Regions from separate parts of the Shewanella sp. NKUCC05_KAH genome, predicted to be linked through region 3. Evidence: predicted binding sites of a transcription regulator. Region 3 holds the regulator's gene; each other region holds the start of a gene.
What was found. The regulator LexA, encoded in region 3, represses DNA repair genes until DNA is damaged. The targets are predictions, from matches to a motif close to TACTGTATNNNNATACAGTA.
Positions count from the first base shown of each region.

Region 1: a site for LexA is predicted at 2,350-2,369, ahead of KO533_RS01360 (YebG family protein). Genes of this name have one in related genera too.
Region 2: a site for LexA is predicted at 3,621-3,640, ahead of KO533_RS09350 (DNA topoisomerase III). Genes of this name have one in related genera too.

Region 1 covers NZ_JAHKQZ010000001.1:321,908-329,309, forward strand. Annotated here, with positions in the region: gene prc (carboxy terminal-processing peptidase) at 1-625, opposite strand, end outside; gene proQ (RNA chaperone ProQ) at 654-1,283, opposite strand; gene KO533_RS01355 (GAF domain-containing protein) at 1,563-2,021, opposite strand; gene KO533_RS01360 (YebG family protein) at 2,039-2,338, opposite strand; gene KO533_RS01365 (paraquat-inducible protein A) at 2,545-3,177, shown strand; gene KO533_RS01370 (paraquat-inducible protein A) at 3,179-3,796, shown strand; gene KO533_RS01375 (MlaD family protein) at 3,783-6,422, shown strand; gene KO533_RS01380 (spore maturation protein) at 6,565-7,402, opposite strand, start outside.
Region 2 covers NZ_JAHKQZ010000008.1:97,034-104,435, forward strand. Annotated here, with positions in the region: gene KO533_RS09345 (alpha/beta fold hydrolase) at 10-1,299, shown strand; gene KO533_RS09350 (DNA topoisomerase III) at 1,509-3,608, opposite strand; gene KO533_RS09355 (hypothetical protein) at 3,775-4,062, shown strand; gene KO533_RS09360 (alanine/glycine:cation symporter family protein) at 4,330-5,808, shown strand; gene purF (amidophosphoribosyltransferase) at 5,936-7,402, opposite strand, start outside.
Region 3 covers NZ_JAHKQZ010000032.1:1,224-8,625, forward strand. Annotated here, with positions in the region: gene mtr (tryptophan permease) at 1-175, opposite strand, end outside; gene plsB (glycerol-3-phosphate 1-O-acyltransferase PlsB) at 175-2,598, opposite strand; gene lexA (transcriptional repressor LexA) at 2,759-3,379, shown strand; gene KO533_RS21375 (SulA-like leucine-rich domain-containing protein) at 3,376-3,888, shown strand; gene coxB (cytochrome c oxidase subunit II) at 4,291-5,826, shown strand; gene ctaD (cytochrome c oxidase subunit I) at 5,836-7,402, shown strand, end outside.

The DNA.
Region 1 (7,402 bases), on a different contig from region 3:
CTTCACTGTTAGTTTGAATCAACCGTTTAATTGCATTGTTGTAACGCTTTTGGAGGATATCAACAATCTCAGGCCATTGCTTACCTGTGAGTTTAAGATTTAGTGCATCGTATTTAACACGTTGACGCCATAACTCATTAATTTCTGTCTGGTCTTTTGGCCATGCGGCCTCATCGCGATCGTACTCATAGGCATCACCGGGCGCAGAAAAATCCATCTCTTTATCTAATAGAGATAAAGCATAGACAAAGCCTTCATAGCGGCGCTTTTGGACGATATCAAACATTTTATAGGCAGGCTCAAGTTCACCAGAACTGAGCATGTCATCGAATTGGGTTGCATAAGGTTTAAAACTATCGACATCCGCTTGGGTTAACACATTACGGCGATAGTCTAACTGCTGTAGATAACGATCAAAAATTTGCGCAGAAAAGGCGTCATCAAGATTGAATCTATGATAGTGCGAACGAGTGTATAAGTCCGTTACCCTTTTGCTCGCAACCTTATGTTGCGCTTCCTGCTTGAGAGTGGGTAACTCGCTGATTTGAATCGTGGGTGGTACGGCCCAAGCCGAGAATCCGACAAAAACAGTGGCGATCGAGGTAGCCAAAGTGAGTTTTCGCATCAACAAGTTACTCCGTTTTAATAAATGATTACAGCAGGATATGTTCTGCTCTAACTTTAATCGTTAGGCCACTATCAAGCTGAACATGAATATCTTCCTTGTTAATGTCAGTAATCACACCGGCTACGGGTGTCATACCTAATTTAACATTGACGCGTTGTTTTTTCGTTAAATCAGTCAATTGTGCTTGAACATAATTGACGACTGGCGCTGCAGCTTTTGGCGCAGGCTTAGCAGGACGCTCAGTTTTAGGACGCTGAGGAACAGCCACCTTTTTAGGTGCTTTCTTCGCCGCGGGCTTAGGTGCAAGTGCTGCACGTTTCGCTTTGGCCTTATCCTGACTCTCTTTCAACATGGCTTGAGCATGATCAATGTGCTCTTGCTCTAACTCGCCGCAAGGTTCGCCATCCAGGTTTACGCGTTGTGCGCCCGCTTTAACGCACTTTAAATAGCGCCAGCTGCTGGTGTAACGTCTCAAGGCAACTCTGAGCTGAGTTTTACTGACTTTAGAATCATCAGCCAACCTTTCAGCCAAATCTTGAAACAATCCGATTTTTAATGGCTTAGTTTCACCTTCAGCAATAAAGCACAAAGGAAATGTTTCATACAAATACGCCAAAATTGCATTGGTGTCGGTCAACTTTTCTGTTGATTCCATCATTACTTCCACAGTCAAAAAGGGACATCGATTCGAGGTGATATATATCAGCTTCTTACATGTCGTTTATCTTCGTTAAACTCAATATTGAGTCAACGTACAAATTAGCATCCTAGCCGCGTTTACTAAAGTTAAAAAATATACCTTAACAAATTTTGACAGCTCAAAACACTAAGCTTATTCATTGCATGCCAATCAAACCAGCTTAATGCGTGCAGGCCATATTATAAGGCGCACGCCACCGATTGCGACTATGAATTATGCGTTATTGTACGCAAATTAATCAAATAGGCAGTTTTCAAAACTTTTAACCAGTAATTCCAGCCCCTTTTGGTCTTCTTGATCGAAACGATCGAAGATAGGACTGTCAATATCGAGCACGGCAACCACGTTACTTTGCGCACGAACTGGCACAACGATTTCAGAATTACTGGCAGAATCACAGGCAATATGACCATCAAATTGATGGACATCAGCCACTCGCTGAGTTTGATTAGTGAATGCTGCAGTACCACACACACCTTTTCCTAACGGAATGCGTGTACAAGCCACTTTACCTTGAAACGGGCCTAATACTAGTTGTTCGCCACGCATAACGTAGAATCCCACCCAGTTCAGCTCAGTTAAATTATCATTGAGCAAAGCTGAAAAATTCGCCATCGCCGCAACAAGGTCGTCTTCCCCTTCCAACAAGGCCAAGGCTTGACGGTTAAGTGACTCATAAAATTTCGATTTCATTACATTTCCTAACAATTTTATTCTGCTGCTTCGGTCTTTTTAGCCGCTTTTTTCGCTGCAGGCGGATTCGTTGGCGTACTATTAACCTGAACGGCGCCTTTAAGCAAGTTCGTCAGCTCATCTTTATTGTTAGCAAAATAGAATGCGAGCTTTTCACCCACACTTTCATCTATACCCACATCAGCTTTTTGAATGAAGGGGATAAGGTTATCGGCGATATCGAGCATCTTATCGTAGGCATCAGCCTCCTTCTTAGATGTGAATGTCATCTTTTCAACCCCTTCTCTGACCACGACAAACTGTGTTATTACTGCCATGACTGCCCTCGCACTGTTTTTATATACAGTAACTAGAGTGACATAGATTGAACTTGTGATGCAAGTGTTCTGATTAATCTGATATTATTAGCGTACTTTCGTTGCCAAGATTATAAAGCGCTAGACGTGGCTGAACAGCTAACTAGCACGACACTTTGCACCGATCTCGCTGTTATTACTCCTATTAGGCTAATATATATTTTTATATGCATGAAAACGCAGCAGAAAATTCAGTAACCCTATGCCGCTCCTGCGATTTAGCAGTCCGCAAACGTGCCTTGCCTAGCGGCGTTAGAGCAATCTGTCCTCGTTGCAGCACTGCACTTTATGACACGCCATACTGCTCCGTGAATGGTATGTTAGCCCTATGTATTTCGGCATTAGTGTTTTATTTCCCTGCTAATTTTTTACCCGTACTCGAGATCCACTTTTTCGGCAGTATTCGTACTACCACGGTTTTCCAAGGGGCATTTGCAGTATTTGACCAAGGCTATTGGGTTGTAGGTGTCGCCGTACTTGCCGCAGCTGTGATAGGTCCAGGCTTATTACTGTTATCGATATTGACACAGATTTTAATTGTGAAATGGGGATTGAGTAGCCTTTTTTGGCGTAACTCATTGAAGCAGTTATTAAAATTTCATGGTATCTTATCGCAGCTCACTATGCTGGAAATTTATGTGATCAGCTTCTTAGTTTCATCATTTCAGCTATCTGATTTTTCGGACATTTATTTTGGTATGGGCACATTTTGCTTCACTATGCTGTTTCTCGTGACCTTGTTTCTACAAAGAGAATACGACTTAGAACATATGTGGACGTTATTGGAAGGTCATAGCTGATATGAAACAACAAGGTAAAGATATCGGCCTATGTCTCTGTAAAGTGTGTCGCCAACTCAACAGCAGTGAACTCACGCACTGTCAGCGCTGTGAAACTGAGTTGCACGTCAGAGACTATTCCAGCCTGCAAAAAAGTTGGGCTTTGTTGATTACCGCTGCCATCTTACTGGTGCCAGCCAACATTTACCCTATCACTATGCTGACCAATCAAGGGCAAGTGCGGCACGACACCATTTTTTCGGGCATTTTACATTTAGTGCATTCAGATATGCTGCCTATTGCCATCATAGTGTTTACCGCCAGTATTTTAGTACCATGGATTAAAATCATCGGCTTATCCATTTATCTGTGTGCGATCAGCTTTGATATCCCGATTTCAAAAAAGAAATTGATGGTGGGTTTTCACATCATCGAATGGATTGGCCGCTGGTCAATGCTCGATTTATTTGTCATCTCAATCACAGTGGCATTAGTGAACATGGGACAATTACTCGACGCGAAACCAGCGCCTGCGGCTACCGCATTTGCCTTGGTGATTCTGTTAACTCAGTTAGCCGCAAAAGTTTTAGACACTCGTTTACTCTGGGATCGATTGGAACCTCAAGATGACACAAATTGAATCGCCGAAAGTTGTAAAGAAAAAACTCTTTTCGCCCATTTGGCTGCTTCCTATTGTCGCGTTGGCATTAGGTGCTTGGCTGGGCATTAAGAGCATTAAAGAATCGGGAGTTGAAATTCAAATTCACTTTCCGAGCGCCACTGGGATTGATGTAGGTAAAACCTTAGTCAAATACCAAGGTTTGACTGTCGGTAAAGTGAAAGACATTGGCATAGATGAAGATCTCAAAGGCGTGAACGTCAAGGTCATGATGGACTACCGCGCTAAGCCTTTCTTGAATAAAGAAACCCTCTTCTGGCTTGTCACACCTAAAGCAAGTATTACAGGTGTTGAAGGCTTAGATGCGCTGTTTTCCGGTAACTATATTGCTATCCAACCAGGGAAAGGTAATGCCTCGACCTTTTTTGAAGCAGAACGCCAACCGCCGCCGATGCAAATCGGCTCAGAAGGTGTGATGGTCGAATTGACCTCCGATAAACTGGGTTCGCTCGATGTTGGCTCGCCAATATTTTTTCGCCAAATCCCCGTGGGTAGCGTGGTCAGCTATCGTTTAGATGGCAATCAAAGAGTCATTATCAGCGCTTTCATTCAAGAGCAATACGCGCGGTTAGTGAAGAAAAATTCTCACTTTTGGAATGTTTCTGGCGTCAAAATTGATGCTTCACTAACTGGGGTTAAAGTCAGTTCAGAGAGTTTGGCGTCCATTCTGGCTGGCGGCGTGAGTTTCAGCTCTGACGATAAAGCAGACATAGCTAAAAACGGTGACGTTTTTTCGCTTTATGATTCAGAAACCACCGCCCTTGGCGGCATAGAAATAAGCTTGACCATGGCTGACGCTAACGGTGTCGACAAAGGCACTCGTATCGTTTATCGCGGCATCAATATTGGCAGTATTTTAAGTAAACAACTCACGTCCAATGGTGTTACAGCCGTGGCTAAGTTTGAACCTCGATACGGTTCACTGTTAACTAACGACGGCGTGTTTTGGCTTGAAGGTGCTGATATTTCCCTCTCAGGCATTAAGAATCCAGAACGCTTACTGACAGGTAGCGTGATCAACTTCCTGCCAGGCATCAACACCAAAAGCGCGGTACCAAGCAGCTTTGCCTTACAAGCCAAAGCGCCTGATTTACTGCAATCGAAGAAGCGTTTCTTGACCTTAACCTCAGCCGAAAACATGGGCATTTCAGCGGGCGCTCAAGTTCGCTTCAAGCAAATCCCCATTGGTTCCGTGCTTGCAGTTAAGTTAACCAAAGATTTATCGGCGGTGGAATACCAACTCGAGCTACAACCTGAGTTTGCCAGTCTAATACGCAGCGACAGCTATTTTGTGCCTGAGTCGGCATTAACGGTAAACGCATCGTTAGACGGGGTCTCAGTCAAAGCAAGGGATTTTACAACGCTCACTCAAGGTGCAGTTAGCTTGATCCAAGGTCACAGCGACACACCTTTAGCTGCTAACAGCGCTCTGACCCTCTTTAGCTCTGTGGATGCCGCGACAGCTTTTTATGATCGTCAGCAGCAAATGCATTTAACATTAATCAGTCAAGATGGCGCCGATGTCAGCCAAGGCTCACCGATTTATTATAAAAAAATGCAAATTGGCACAGTTGACTCAGTGAACTGGCAAAGCAAAACCGAAGACTTCGCTATCAAGCTCGCTATCGACAAACAGTTTCAACCCTTGCTGAAAAAGCCAAAAGTATTCTGGCGTAACAGCGCCGTGGATATCAGTGCCAGTCTTGCCGGTATTGATGTCGCCGTTGCCCCGCTACAAGGGGCATTAAAGGGCAGCATTAGTCTGGGACTGCTTGATAGCAATGACAAAGCCAGCAATGCAGCTAACTTAAAACTCTATGAAAGCAAGCAGTTGGCATTAACTCAGGCGCAGGCAATTCGCCTCACATTACCCGCCTCCAGCAAGCTTACGGCCAAGGCAGCGATTCGTTATCAAGGTCATCAAGTGGGTGAAGTGTCGCAGGTAAAGCTCAATGCGGATCTTAATACACTCACAGCTAGCGCATATCTCTACGGGGAATATGCCGAACATTTCAGCCGCAGTGACTGTGAATATCATTTAGTGGATGCACAAATTTCTCTGGCGGGGATCAAAGCGCCAGAAACGCTGATCACAGGTCCTTACATAGGAGTCTTACCGGGTAAGAGTAGTCAAAAAACGACCCAGTTTGTTGCCAACCTCGCTGCCAGCAGCTATGCCAATGTTGCCGAAGATGCGCTGAAATTCATTCTAGAAGATACTAGCCTAGGCTCAATGAAAGTCGGCACACCTATCTTCTTCCGAGGGATTAAAGTCGGTCAAATCGACGGTTATAGCCTATCGACACAGGGGAATAGTGTATTGATGCAGGCCCATATCGAGGCACAGTACAGTCACTTAGTGAATCAAAGCAGTCAGTTCTGGGATGCCTCAGGGATTAAAGTCGATGTAGGCCTCTTCTCTGGTGCCCAAATCGAAGCGGGCTCGCTGGAAACCTTACTCGCTGGCGGCATCAATGTGGCGACTAAGGACACGACTCAAGAGGGTAATCATTTAGCGACTGGCACAGTATTAAGATTACAACACAAAGCCGAAAACGAATGGCAGCAATGGGCACCAGCCCAGTAATTTTTTTCATCAAAATGCTTACACCAACGCACTAATGTTAAAGCTCTTATAAATAAATCAGGCGCATAATGCGCCTGATTTATTTTTAGCTTCTCTCGCAATGTTATTGAGACATTCTAGATCGCTCAATACTCTAGCCCCCTTATCCATAAAACCAATAACAAACAGCAATCGCGGCGCTGATCCCAGCAAAGTCCGCAGTTAAACCGCAAGCCAAGGCGTGGCGTCCATGGCGAATACCCACAGAACCAAAATACACAGCGAGAACATAGAAAGTGGTTTCAGTGCTACCCTGAAAAATCGCCGCTAATCGACCCGCAAAGGAATCTACTCCGTGGTGATCCATTGTCTCAAGCATCATGGCTCTGGCGCCTGAGCCACTAAAAGGTTTCATCAGCGCGGTCGGCATAGCATCGACAAAACGCGTATCAAAACCTAATATCCGCACACCAGTGGCAATCAAGTGCAACAGATAATCCAAGGCGCCGGATGCACGCAGTAAACCAATCGCTAATAGCATGGCGAGCAAATAAGGGATCAATTGGATGGATTGGGCAAAACCCGCCTTCGCCCCATCAATAAACTCATCATAAACCGCCACCTTACGGATGCCCGCAACAATCACGAAGGTAAATACCAATAACAGCAAAATACCATTGCCCATTGCCGTCGACACAGTGCCAATGGCCTCAGCACTTAAGGTCATCAGATAAAAACCACTCGCCACTAATCCTGAGAGCATCAAGGCGCCATAACCGAGCACCACTGAGTTTAATAATGAAATTCGCTGCACTAACGCCACAACCAGCAAGCCCGCCAATGTCGATGCCGAAGTAGCCAGTAAAATCGGCAAGAAAATATCCGCAGGCGCAGCGGCACCTTGCTGGGCACGGTAAAGGAATACCGTCACAGGCACTAAGGTCACAGAGGAAGTATTGAGTACTAAAAATAAGATTTGCGCATTGGTCGCCACGGTTTTT
Region 2 (7,402 bases), on a different contig from region 3:
GGTTGTTTGATGAAACCCGATATTATTCTCGCCGGAGTGCTGGCGAAGAAACACACTTTTACCTTGCCCCTCAACTATCAAAATCCAATTGCAGAGCAAATCCAAGTGTTTGCCAGAGAACTCTGTAGCCCAGAAAACAAAGATAAAAAACTACCTTATATCGTATTTTTTCAAGGCGGCCCTGGATTTGCGGCCATGCGTCCCGCCAGCAACAGCGGCTGGATCCGCCGCGCATTAAAAGAATATCGAGTGTTATTACTCGATCAACGTGGCACAGGCTTATCAACACCGATTAATTACCAAAGCCTGCAACACTTAGATCCCGCAGCTCAAGCGGATTATCTGAGCCATTTCAGGGCTGACAATATCATTCGTGATGCCGAAACGATTCGTGCCCAGCTTTGTCCCGCCGATAAGTGGGCGATTCTCGGCCAAAGTTTCGGGGGATTTTGCGTGTTACATTATTTAAGCGCCGCCCCTCAAGGCGTCAGTGAAGCCTATATCACGGGTGGCATACCATCATTAACCCGTAGCAGCGACGACGTCTATCTTGCGACTTATCAACGCGTACTGGCGAAGAATAAACAATTTTTCCAACGCTTCCACGATGCTCAACATCTCGTCACTCGCTTAGCAAAACATTTACTTGAAAATGAAGTGTATTTAGCAACGGGTGAACGCCTCACGGTTGAAATGCTGCAGTTGCTGGGTATTAATATCGGAATGGAGCAAGGACCTGAATCGGTTTATTATTTGCTTGAGCAAGCCTTGATCAACACGGCTTCAGGGACAGTCGTTAACCCGTTATTTTTAAATCATTTCGGTCAAATGCTCGATTACAACACTAACCCGATTTTTGCCCTGTTGCATGAAGCCATCTACTGTCAACACTCGGCTTCACAATGGTCGGCACACAGGGTTAGACAGCAATTCCCCGCCTTTAACTATCAACAAGGTAAACCGTTTTTATTCACAGGTGAGATGATATACCCATGGATGTTTGACCAATTTAGTCACTTAGTGCCGCTTAAAGCCGCGGCAGAAATCCTTGCCCATAAATCAGATTGGCCAGCACTTTACAATCTAGAGCAACTGGCACAAAACCGAGTTCCTGTTGCAGCAGCCATTTACAGTGAAGATATGTTTGTAGAGATGCAATACAGTTTAGAAACCACAAAACAAGTTGGCAGGCTAAAGTATTGGTTAACATCAGAATATGAGCACAACGGCATCCGCATGGATGGAGAACGCATACTGGATAAGCTCATCAGCTTAAACCGAGGCGACACCCTAAGATAAATATGAGCTTTAAGGGCTAATTAAGTTAATGCTGAGATTATATGCCTGCTCCTCATCAATTGAGTGATTTTGGCAAGCTTTAACGACCTATTTCCGTATGAGTAAACCGTTTTGGTTTACTCTTTTTTTGCCCAAATTCAGTGCTATGAAAGCGTTATAGCTTAAGGTCGAATATCCCCTACAACAGAATCACAACGCACTCGTGACTATTAAACCTCTGTAGCCATTTTGCGTGTTCGACTCCTTGCGCCAGCACTAGCCACTGACTTATTCACACTGCTTTTAGCTGTACTTGCAGTGCCTGCCCGTTTTGCCGAGCTCGAGGCTTTGCGGTAAGGCAACTTACGATAACCAGATTTATTACTTGCCGTTTTACGATAACCTTGGCCTTGTAAACCATTAAGCGCGGTTGGCAGTTGGGCGCCTGCATTCTGGATAAGCGTGGATAAGGTGCCGAGCAGTGGCTGCATAAAGGCTTGATAAGAGGTTTCTTTATGGCAAATGCCATTCAGACTCGCTTCCCAAAGCGCTGTCATATCCGGCGTAGTCGCACTCGCGGGCAAGCTGTTAATCAATCCTTTCCCCACGTCTGTCGAGACAATAGATTTACCTAAGCGTTGTAAAAAACCGCGTTTGAACAGCAATTCGATAATACCTGCACGGGTGGCCTCTGTACCTAATCCGTCGGTTTCTTTAAGAATTTTACGGATCTCAGGATCGGTCACATAACGGCTAATACCCGTCATAGCACCGAGTAAAGTGGCATCGTTAAAGGCCTTTGGTGGTTGAGTATTTTTATCCAACAATTCGCCTCGAGTACAATGCAAAGCCTGTCCCAATTTCAAAGGCGGTAATTGGCCGATAAACTCGTCATTCTCCTCATCGTCCTTACCTGTGCTTTCTTCCGTCGACTTGTTGCCACTAGCCTTACTGCCATTTGGCTCTTGGCGGGCAAAGAGTTGCTTCCAGCCGAGGGATTTATCCTGACGCGCCTTGGTATTAAATAAGCCACCCTCGATTGTCACTTGCACTGTGGTTTCACTGTAACAATAAGCCGGATAAAACTGTGCTAAGTACTGGCGAGCAACATGAAGATATAACTGCCTCTCACGCTGACTCAAGCTAGATAAGTTAGCCGTCTTCTCTGTGGGGACGATTGCGTGATGGGCGTCCACTTTTTTATCATCCCATGCTTTAGATTTAAGACGGGGATCGGGTGCATCAGCACCTTGCAATAACTCAGCAGCACCAGCACTTATCGCCTTAAGTACCGAAGGCGCAAGGTTATGTTGCTCAACGGGTAAATAACGACTGTCGGAGCGTGGGTAAGTAATGAGTTTATGACGTTCATACAAACTTTGGCAGGTATCGAGCACATCCTTAGCACTCATACCAAACCGTTTGGCCGCATCAATCTGTAACGCGGATAAGCTGTAGGGCAATGGTGGATTCTGTTTCTTGTCCTCAGCCACTAATTGAGTGACTAAAGCGGGTTTATCACTGATGCGACTCACCACATTTTGCGCTAACCCTCTCACTAACACTCGTCCTTCTTCATCCATATAAGGCTGACAAGCTTCGCTAGGTTGCCACTTGGCGCTGAAGGTTTCTTGCTTCTCGGTCGCCAAATGCGCTAGTACTTCATAAAAAGGTTTAGATTGAAAGTGAGCAATCTCTTCATCACGGCGCACCACTAGCCCAAGCAATGGCGTTTGTACTCGGCCGACGGATAACACGCCTTGATAACCGACCTTTTTACCTTGGATGGTGTACGCACGCGTCATATTCATGCCATAGAGCCAATCGGCTCGACTGCGGGCTAAGGCCGATGTGGATAAAGGAATAAACTCGCGATTGCTGCGTAGCTGCGTTAGAGCCCGTTTTACAGCTTGTGGGTTTAAGTCACTGATCAGTAAACGCTGGGTTTGATGTAGCTTGTCCCCCGTCACGCCAAGATAGGCAATCACTTCATCTACGAGTAACTGCCCTTCACGGTCGGGATCGCCCGCATTAACCAAGGTGTTAGCTTGTTTGACTAATCGTTTAAGCACTGTGAGTTGGCTGCGGGTTGCGGCCTTAGGTTTTAGTTGCCACTTGTCTGGCACTATTGGCAAATGCTCGAATTTCCAAGACTTAAATTCGGGATTATAGGCATCAGGTTCTGCTTGCTCGAGCAAGTGACCAACACACCAAGACACACAATCGCCATTGGCGGCTTCGATAAATCCATCACCTTTTTTATGGGGTTTAGGCAATACATCGGCAATGGCCCGCCCTAGGCTAGGTTTCTCTGCGATATAAAGGATCATACAAACACCAAACACTGGATATAATTACAGTATAATTTAGCCCAAACGCCAGTTGAGTGCAAATTTCTGTAGTAAACCGAGCTTAAATGTAAAAGCTTAAGTGTAAATTCAATTGCGAATGATTCTCAACAAGGCGTAAAATACACTAAATTACTAAGGAGTGACTATGAGACAGTTTGCAATAAATGCGCGACAGGCTATGACAATAACTCCAGCATTAATATTAAAATTCAATCAGTTATTGATATTCCATAGCTTAATGTTACTCGCAATAAGCATGCTCACTAGTACTTGGCTGGGACAAATGAAAATCATCGATATGCCGTTAGCATGGGGATTCATTCTCGTCATTCCTATTGCTGTGAGTTTATCTCTATTACTCAGCCATCAAATCACGCGCCATAGCTTAAGCAGCTTATTCGGCGTGTGGATGCTACTTTGGGTAATGGGATAACTGACATTCATAATAAATCACTACCGTATTTCGAGTTAACTCGCCCCTCCGCTCTATTTATCCATGCTAAAACTCAATTTCAAAACACATTGGTTTCAAATATTTAACACTTTAACTATGAAGCTCCCTAAAAAATAGTTATGTTGAGTATCTTGGATATTTACAAAAAATGTCTTAATCAAAAGTGAATGTCCTAACTCAACATCTGTTGAATAACCGTAAACCTAAAAACTCTGCTAAAACAACACAATAAAGGAATCGGAGTCTATGAATGAGATTGTCAACGCGATCAATAGTGTAATTTGGAGCCCTGCACTTATTTTTCTTTGCCTAGGTGTCGGGCTCTATTTCTCCCTTCGCACTCGATTTTTACAGCTGCGCCATCTGCCAGAAATGATCCGCCTGATGTTTGATGGCAAGAGTACTGATGCGGGAGTGTCGTCTTTTCAAGCACTCGCGATGACATTAGCGGGTCGAGTCGGTACAGGTAACATTGCAGGGGTCGCCACAGCAATCACCTTTGGTGGTCCTGGCGCTTTATTTTGGATGTGGATGGTTGCCTTTCTCGGTGCCAGCTCCGCCTTCGTTGAATCTACCTTAGGTCAAGTCTATAAAGAAAAAATCAATGGTGAGTATCGCGGTGGACCTGCTTTTTATATTGAAAAAGGCTTAGGCATGAAATGGTATGCATGGGTATTTGCAATTGCGACCATATTTGCTTGCGGGATCCTGCTGCCGGGCGTACAAGCTAACTCGATTGGTTCAAGTTTAAAAACTGCTTTCAACATAGATCCTAATGTGACTGCAGCCATACTGGCTATGCTTCTTGGTTTTATTATTTTTGGCGGTGTAAAACGTATCGCTCACTTTGCCAGTGCCGTCGTCCCCTTTATGGCACTGGGTTACATCATAGTGGCTTGTGTCATCATAGCGCTAAATATTGGCCAGCTACCGGGTATTTTATGGTTAATTATCAAAAGTGCCTTTGGCTTTGATGCGGGTTTTGGTGCCATTTTAGGCTTAGCCATCATGTGGGGGGTAAAGCGGGGTATTTACTCCAACGAAGCGGGTCAAGGTACAGCGCCACATGCCTCATCTGCTGCGGCGGTAAGCCATCCAGCCAAACAAGGGTTAGTTCAAGCTTTTTCTGTGTATATCGACACCTTATTCGTTTGCTCTGCAACAGGTTTCATGCTGCTCATTACAGGACTGTATAATGTTCAGGGCCCAGACGGTGCGGCGCTCTATACCGGCATTGCCGGAGTCGCTGCAGGACCAGGCTACGTACAAACGGCAATGGAAAGTATGATGCCAGGATTTGGCAATATCTTTGTGGCTATCGCACTGTTCTTCTTCGCCTTTACGACCATAGTGGCTTATTACTACATTGCCGAGACCAACATTGCCTATATTAACCGTAAAGTAAATCATCCTTGGTTCATGGTCGTTCTCAAAGTCGTGATCATTGGCTCAACCGTATACGGCACAGTTAAAACGGCTGATATGGCTTGGGGAATGGGTGACATTGGTGTCGGACTCATGGCATGGCTCAATATTATTGCTATTATTCTATTAAGGAAAACCGCATTCACTTGCCTTAAAGATTATGAATCACAGCAAGCACTCGGCATAGAGCCACTTTTCGACCCGGTAAAACTGGGGATTAAAAATGCGGATTACTGGGTTGAACGCAAACACGCTGAAGAAAATGTAATGACTGAAACAGCGCAACGCATAAATACGTAGACGTTACCACGATGATCCGTTAAGCAAATATAAGCCATTAAAAAGCCAGTGATTTCTCACTGGCTTTTTTTGTATCGTTTAGAACAAAAAGGACACAAACTTTACGATACTGAATGACCCACAATCCTTATGGGTGACAGACGTTATGCAGCTCTAAGTTAGTGCCGATATCTTTATTTCGATCGGCTTTGGCATCGTCATTACGCAGTTGCGTCAAGTGATCTAAATACGCTTGGTCAACGTCGTTCGTGATGTAGTGACCATCAAATACGGACGTTTCGAAACGTTTAATCGCAGGATTCTCCATTCTTACCGCTTCAATTAAATCGGGCAAGTCTTGGAAAATAATGCCATCAGCACCAATTAACTTGGCGATTTCATCGGCATCACGACCGTGTGCAATAAGCTCATTCGATGTTGGCATATCAATACCGTACACGTTCGGGAAACGAATTTCCGGTGCGGCAGAGGCAAAGTACACTTTCTTAGCACCTGCTTCACGGGCCATTTCGATGATTTGCTCTGAGGTCGTACCGCGAACGATAGAGTCGTCCACCAACAGGACATTTTTGCCTTTGAACTCAGTGTTAATGGCATTCAACTTACGACGCACTGACTTCTTGCGCTCCTGTTGACCAGGCATGATGAAGGTACGGCCAATATAACGGTTTTTCACAAAACCTTGGCGGTACGGTAAGTCCATGCAACGGGCAATTTCCAGCGCGATATCGCAAGAGGTTTCAGGAATAGGAATAACCACGTCGATATCGTGATCGTACCATTCCTTCTTAATCTTCTCGCCAAGCTTAGCGCCCATGTTGACGCGACTTGCATATACAGACACTTTGTCGATCGTCGAATCTGGACGGGCAAAATAGACGAATTCGAAGATACAAGGTGCATAGCTAGGCTCGGCTGCACATTGACGGGTATACAGCTGACCGTCAATTGAAACATAAATCGCTTCACCCGGTGCTACATCACGCATCACTTCAAAGCCAACTGCATCGAGTGCCACACTTTCAGAAGCCACCATGTATTCAGTGCCAGTGGCAGTTTCGTGCTTACCTAATACCAAAGGACGAATACCAAATGGGTCACGGAACGCGACTAAGCCTTGACCAATAATCATGGCAACAACCGCGTAGGCGCCACGAGCTTGTTGGTGTACGTTAGCGACCGCATCGAACACTTCTTCCGACGTCAGAGTCAAACTCGTGGTTTTTTGCAGTTCGTCGGCCAACAGATTGAGCAACACTTCAGAATCCGAAGTGGTGTTCACATGACGACGTTTTTTGATCAGCCCTTCGGCTAATTCGACTGTGTTGGTTAAGTTACCGTTATGGGCTAATGAGATCCCAAATGGCGAGTTAACATAGAAAGGCTGCGCTTCAGATGCGCTTGAACTGCCCGCAGTTGGATAACGCACATGGCCAATACCAGCATTACCTTGTAGGCGTTGCATATGTTTGACTTCAAAAACGTCTTTAACCAAACCATTGGCTTTACGTAGTCTGAAAGCACCACGATCAATGGTCACAATACCTGCCGCATCCTGACCTCTGTGCTGCAACACTGTCAGTGCATCATAAAT
Region 3 (7,402 bases):
TGCAAAACCAAATGCCCAATAACATCAAAATCGAATAGCCAAACCACATACCTGCACCGACCACGGGCAGAGAAAACATCCCAGCACCTACGGTCGTGCCAGCAATAATCATGGCACCACCGAGCAAGGACTTACCTGCGGGCTTATGCTTAGCCGCATTCATATGATTTGCCATTAAACTGTGTGCTCCGCGGTGACACTCGCCACTATCGTTTGTCTCACTGACGGACGTAATAAGCTATTGGCCTGATCTCGTATGCGATTGATATTGGACTTATCTTCACTATCCGCCAGATATCCCAATTCTTTGAGCTTCACGCTCAAAGTACCGTAGAGTTTTTTATCGTAGAACTCAGGCGCGGTAATGCCATGTAAAGCCCCTAAACGCTGGGCGAGTAAATGGCTCTCAGACTCAAGTTCTGAGCGCTCCATCTTAGGTCTGTTCGCTAACAGATTGAAAATAATAGCGTAGCGTTGCAAAGTTTCACTCACTGAACTGGCTAACAACAATAATTGGCTTGAGTGCTCAGGCACGACAGCTAAAGTATCTGTCTCAACTACTAAACCTTGCCCAATCAGGAAATCCAGTACTTGCTCAACATAGGCTGGTAAGTCTTTAATTCCCATGAAGAGTTCGGCTTTCAGCAGTGGATAAAAATCGGCAACGATTGAAACCACTTGCTGGCGCAGGATCTGTTCATTGTGGGTTAAACAACTCGCAATTAATGAAGGAACAATAAATAAGTGAATGATATTGTTACGATAGTAAGTCATAGACACAGCCTGACTCGCTTCGATAGACACTATTTCCCCTAAAGGATCGGCACTAACAACAAACTTGTTCAGCTCTAAACCTTGCTGCACTAAATGCTTACCATCACCTTCGGCAACAGATGTATAAGAAGTGTAAGGCACTTTTTTGAGTAGGGTCAGATACAAATCAAGCTGACGCTCCAGCAGACTACGTTCTAAGGCGTTTTGATCTGTCGCCAGTAAAACTAAGCTGGTCAAAGTCACCGAACTCGCCGCTGCGGCATCATTGATACGCGTCATCACCCGATTAGCCAGCACGTTTACCGCTGGCGTTAACCAACTTGGTTTCTGCTCGGGATCATCGGCCAACTCAGCACGCCAGTTTGGCGCACGCTCATTTAAGAAATTTTGCAGGGTAATAGGCTCGCCAAAATTCACATAACCTTGGCCAAAATTACCTAATTTGCGAATGGCACCGAACACCTGCCACACAGATTCTTTTTTCTTTTTCTTACCGCTTAACTCTTTATGGTAAGTCGCCACTTCCATCACATGGTCATAGCCTAAATACACAGGCACAAGTGTGACAGGACGTTCAATACCGCGCAGTACGCTGTTCATCGTCATGGCGATCATGCCAGTTTTCGGCGCCAACAGACGGCCAGTACGTGAACGGCCGCCTTCGGAGAAGTATTCCACCGAATAACCTTTAGCAAACAGCTGGTCTAAATACTCACGAAATACTGCGGTGTATAGCTTGTTGCCATTAAAACTACGGCGGATAAAGAAGGCACCACCGCGACGGAACATAGGTCCCGCGGGCCAGAAATTGAGGTTAATGCCGGCAGCAATGTGCGGCGGAACCATGCCTTGATAATACAAAATATACGATAACAGCAGGTAATCCATGTGGCTGCGATGGCAAGGCACATAAACAATCTCGTGGCCATCGTGGTGTAACTGCCGAACTTGCTCGGCGCCTTTAATGTTGATCCCGCTGTAAAGCTTGTTCCACAGCCAAGTTAAAAAACGCTCGGCAATACGCACTAAACTGTCTGAGTAATCGGCAGCGATTTCATCGAGATACTCAATAGCCGTCTCGCGCGCTTGGGTCTCAGAAATCTTTTTACTAGCGGCCTCTTCTTGAATCGCTTTGCGCAGCGACTCAGATTTGAGTAACGAATGAAACAGTGCTTGGCGGTTTGGCAGCACAGGCCCTGTCATTACCTTACGTTGACGACGGAAATGCACGCGTGCAACCCGTGCTAACTTATGGGCAATCCCCATGTCGGTGCCATGTTCGTCAGCCATGTAACGCAGGGATACGGCATTCGAAAACTGCACGAAGTTATGTCGACCTAAGAACAAAATCATCAAGCACTTGCGCAGCCAAGTCGGGTTTTCCCGCTCAAATACGGCCGCCTTCATAGTGTCGTCTTCTTTCCCTGGCGTTCGACCCCAATACAAGCTCACGGGCACAAGTTGAATATCCAATTCAGGACGTTCCTTATGCACGGCTAACAAACGCATAAAGCATTCGAGGAAAGGCTCATTACCAGCACGTTCGCCAAACAGTGGCTTACGTCCTTGAAGACAGACAACCCGAGGCGCAGTCACACCATTAGCCACTAGAGGCTCATAAGGGCTTGGTAAGCCTAACTTAGCCGTTATTTCGCTCAAAGCAGCGATGTCACTGAGGGATTCTGTTTTCATCACATAAACAAGGGGTCTGGAAGCATCCAGATTCAGATCGGCAAAGGGATCCTGAGGCACCACAATAGTGTGCACTAAGTGTTTTTGGATCCAACGTAATGATTTCAACCAAAGAGAGTCGTGTTTAGGCATTATTCTTATGCAATTAAGTGCGTTTACTAGCCCGATAGAATACCAGACTATGGGTAATATTCGCTAATTCTCTCCAACATAGCTAAAAAGTGGTTAATACTTGCGCTGCAAACAATACTGTATATACTAACAGTAACTGTATAGAAAAACAGGAAACACCATGAGACCTTTGACGCCACGCCAAGCTGAAATTTTAGAGCTAATTAAACGAAATATTGCCGATACTGGCATGCCACCCACTCGGGCAGAAATCGCAACCCGTTTAGGTTTTAAGAGCGCCAATGCGGCTGAAGAACACCTTAAAGCGTTGGCGAAAAAGGGCTGCATTGAGATCATGCCTGGCACATCTCGGGGCATTCGTCTGCCTGCGGAAATCGAAGATTTGACTGAAACAGGTTTACCGCTCATCGGCCAAGTGGCCGCGGGTGAACCTATCCTCGCCCAAGAACATGTTGAACAGTACTACCAAGTCGACCCAAGCATGTTCCATCCCGCCGCCGATTTTTTACTGCGAGTAAAGGGCGACAGCATGAAAAATATCGGCATTCTCGAAGGTGATTTGCTGGCAGTTCATAAAGTAGAACAAGCTAGGAATGGTCAAGTGGTTGTCGCTAGAGTCGATGACGATGTCACTGTTAAACGTTTCGAAAAAAAAGGTAATGTAGTCTATCTACATGCCGAAAATGAAGATTACTCCCCGATTAAAGTGGATTTAGGCTTCCAAAGTTTAACAATTGAAGGACTCGCCGTCGGTGTGATCCGTAATGGAGATTGGCTATGAATAAACTACTTGGCAATGCCCCCCGCCATCCGGGCCTGTGGCTCGATGAAGTCCGTGATGCCGACTATGACTGGCACCATGCGCCCATCGCCTGCATGCCAACCAAGACTCAAGGTCGCCAAGAATTAATTCATCTGAGTGCACAACTCGCTCAGTTAAGCCAACAGGGCCGTTGGTTAGTGCTCATCAACCCTCCAAGTATTGGCTACAAGCAAATGCTCGCCAGCGCAGGTGTGCGTATGGATAGAGTTTTGCTGGTACATGCTAAAGATGAAGTTGAAACCCTGTGGGCGATGGAAAAAGCCCTGACAAGTGGTACGTCCAGTGCAGTCATTACTTGGACTCAATCATTGGATGCACGGGATAATCGACGCCTACAAATCGTGGCTAAAAGTGCCCGAGCTATGGGCATAGTGCTTGAAGACGTAAACAGTCACTTACATGCAGACGTACGTATTGAGCAAGGCAATCTCTTCGGTCAGCAATCTTTTTTTAGCGCTGTACACTAAATATTCATTTAATTTTTTACCTTGAAAGCCGCCTCACCTATGAATGTGAGGCTTTTTTTGGCAATTTTTCAGATAATTAGATAAATAAGTGATCTTGATCAATATTTAAACAGCAAGTATGGTTGGTTAAGCTGGTGATGATATATCACCTTCCGTGGTCAATGAATCGAGTATTTATCGAACTCGAAGCGCCACTAAAAATAGAGAACAGATTTATTTCAGCAGTATGTGCCAGCGTGGCTAATTACCAGCAGTAACAATACTTGATTAAAAGTAACAGCCGCCAACGCACGTTGAAGTCAAAAAAGCTTTTTTGGGAACTGAAGAGTTTGCATAGAGTTGAGACTTACTGTGTTGCTCTTCTTTGTAGTTGCTATTCGCAATTGGCAGAGGAGAAGTCTTGTGAAGCAATTGTTGTATTGTTTACTCGTGGTGCTTTTCGCACCACCGTTGACCGCCGCGGACATGCGGTTCAACATGACCCCTGGCGTGACCGAGATCAGTGGCAAGGTTTATCACTTGCACATGACCATCTTGTATATCTGCTGCGCAATAGGCCTAGTGGTCTTTGGCGTCATGATTTACGCCATGATCAACCACAGAAAATCCAAAGGCGCTGTCGCGTCCCACTTTCACGAAAGCACTAAAGTTGAAATCGCTTGGACGATTCTGCCATTTATCATTTTGATCTTAATGGCGATTCCAGCGACAAAAACTTTAATCGCAATGGAAGATCCCAGCAACGCCGATCTCACCGTAAAAGTCACGGGTTCCCAATGGAAATGGCATTACAGCTATTTCGATCAAGATATTGATTTTTATAGCATACTGACAACACCCAGAGCACAAATCGAAGGCACCGAAACCAAGGGTGAAAACTATCTATTGGAAGTCGATAAACCGCTCGTTCTACCAATAAACCGCAAAATCCGCTTTCTGATGACTTCAGAGGATGTCATCCATTCTTGGTGGGTACCCGCCTTTGCCATTAAGAAAGATGCCAACCCTGGATTTATCAATGAGGCTTGGACTCGCATCGACAAACCCGGCATTTACCGCGGTCAATGCGCCGAACTCTGCGGAAAAGACCATGGTTTTATGCCTATCGTAGTACAAGCGTTGCCCGAAGCCGAGTTTGAGGCTTGGGTCACAGAGCAAAAACAAGCCGCAGGTGCTGCGGCTGAAGCCGCTCAAGCCGCTTTATCACAAACCCTAAGTAAAGAAGAGTTGATGACTCTAGGCGAACAAGTTTACCTCGGGCACTGCGCAGCCTGCCACCAGCCCAATGGCGAAGGGTTGCAAGGCGTATTTCCGCACCTTAAAGGTAGCCCGATTGCAACGGGATCACTCAGCGGCCACCTTGAAATCGTGCTCAATGGTAAAACGGGTACTGCCATGCAAGCGTTTAGTAAGCAATTGACCGCACAAGAAATCGCGGCAGTGACTACCTACGAGCGGAATGCTTGGGGCAATAATACTGGCGATGCAGTGCAAGCCAAAGACGTCAACGAGTACATGAACGGCAATTCTGCACAAACATCCGCCACGGTACCAAGCAGTACAACCCCGACACCCGCGCCTGCAACAGACGTCTCAGCTGCAGTCGATCCCGCAAGCCTCCCCACACTCAGCCATGACGCCCTCATGGCCGAAGGTGAAACTGTCTACGCGACCTTCTGTGCTGCCTGCCATCAAGTGACAGGTGCAGGAGTACCACCCGCCTTCCCCGCGCTAGTGGGTAGTGCTATCGCCATTGGACCAGTCGCCAATCACATTGATATTGTGATGCACGGTAAAACAGGCACGGCTATGCAGGCATTTGGCAAACAGCTTAGCCCACAGCAACTTGCAGCAGTCATTACCTATGAACGCAATGCTTGGGGCAACAATACCGGCGATACAGTGCAACCTGCTGATATCGCAAGTCATGGACAGTAGGGGATAATGATGAGCACTACGACTCAAGATCAAACCGCAGCCCATGATGACCATCATCATGGTGCGCCAAAGGGCATCATGCGCTGGCTGCTAACCACCAACCATAAAGACATAGGTACTTTGTATTTATGGTTCAGCTTCATTATGTTCTTAACCGGTGGCGCTATGGCCATGGTGATCCGCGCTGAACTCTTTCAACCTGGATTACAATTGGTCGAGCCCAACTTTTTCAACCAAATGACAACTGTTCATGGGCTGATCATGGTATTCGGTGCGGTAATGCCAGCCTTTACAGGGCTAGCTAACTGGCTGATCCCTATGATGATAGGGGCGCCCGATATGGCGCTGCCACGGATGAATAACTGGAGTTTTTGGATACTCCCCTTCGCCTTCACTATCCTTCTCAGTTCGCTATTTATGGAAGGTGGCGGACCTAACTTTGGTTGGACCTTCTACGCACCACTATCAACAACTTATAGTCCAGATAGCACGGCGCTCTTTGTATTTTCTATTCACATCATGGGGATAAGTTCGATCATGGGCGCAATCAACGTGATTGTGACCATAGTGAATTTACGCGCGCCAGGCATGACATGGATGAAGTTACCATTGTTTGTCTGGACTTGGCTTATCACGGCATTCCTACTGATCGCGGTTATGCCCGTACTCGCGGGCGCAGTGACTATGGTGCTGACAGATAAGTTTTTCGGCACGAGTTTCTTCGATGCGGCTGGCGGCGGCGATCCTGTGATGTTCCAGCATATTTTCTGGTTCTTCGGCCACCCTGAAGTCTACATCATGATCTTGCCGTCCTTTGGCATCATCTCTGCCATAGTCCCAGCCTTCAGTCGTAAACCCTTATTTGGCTATGCATCCATGGTTTATGCTACGGCTAGTATTGCAATTCTGTCGTTCCTCGTGTGGGCGCACCATATGTTCACCACAGGTATGCCTGTGTTTGCCGAGCTGTTCTTCATGTATTGCACTATGTTGATTGCAGTGCCAACTGGGGTGAAAGTGTTTAACTGGGTTGCCACTATGTGGCGCGGCTCACTCAGTTTCGAAACGCCCATGCTGTTTGCTGTAGCCTTTATCATACTCTTCACTATTGGCGGTTTTTCGGGATTAATGCTCGCCATTACGCCCGCCGACTTCCAGTACCACGATACTTATTTTGTTGTGGCACATTTCCATTATGTACTCGTAACTGGTGCGATTTTCTCCATCATGGCAGCGGCCTATTATTGGCTACCTAAGTGGACGGGGCACATGTACAACGAACGACTGGGACAATGGCATTTCTGGTGTTCGGTGATTTCAGTCAATGTGCTATTTTTCCCGATGCATTTCCTTGGGCTCGCAGGTATGCCAAGGCGTATCCCTGACTACTCGATTCAATTTGCCGATGTTAATCAAATCGTCTCGATTGGTGGGTTCGCCTTCGGCTTATCGCAATTGATTTTCTTAGTTTTAGTAATTAAGTGCATCCGTGGCGGCGAAAAAGCCCCCGCTAAACCTTGGGAAGGTTCCGAGGGTTTAGAGTGGACATTGCCAAGCCCTGCGCCTTACCACTCCT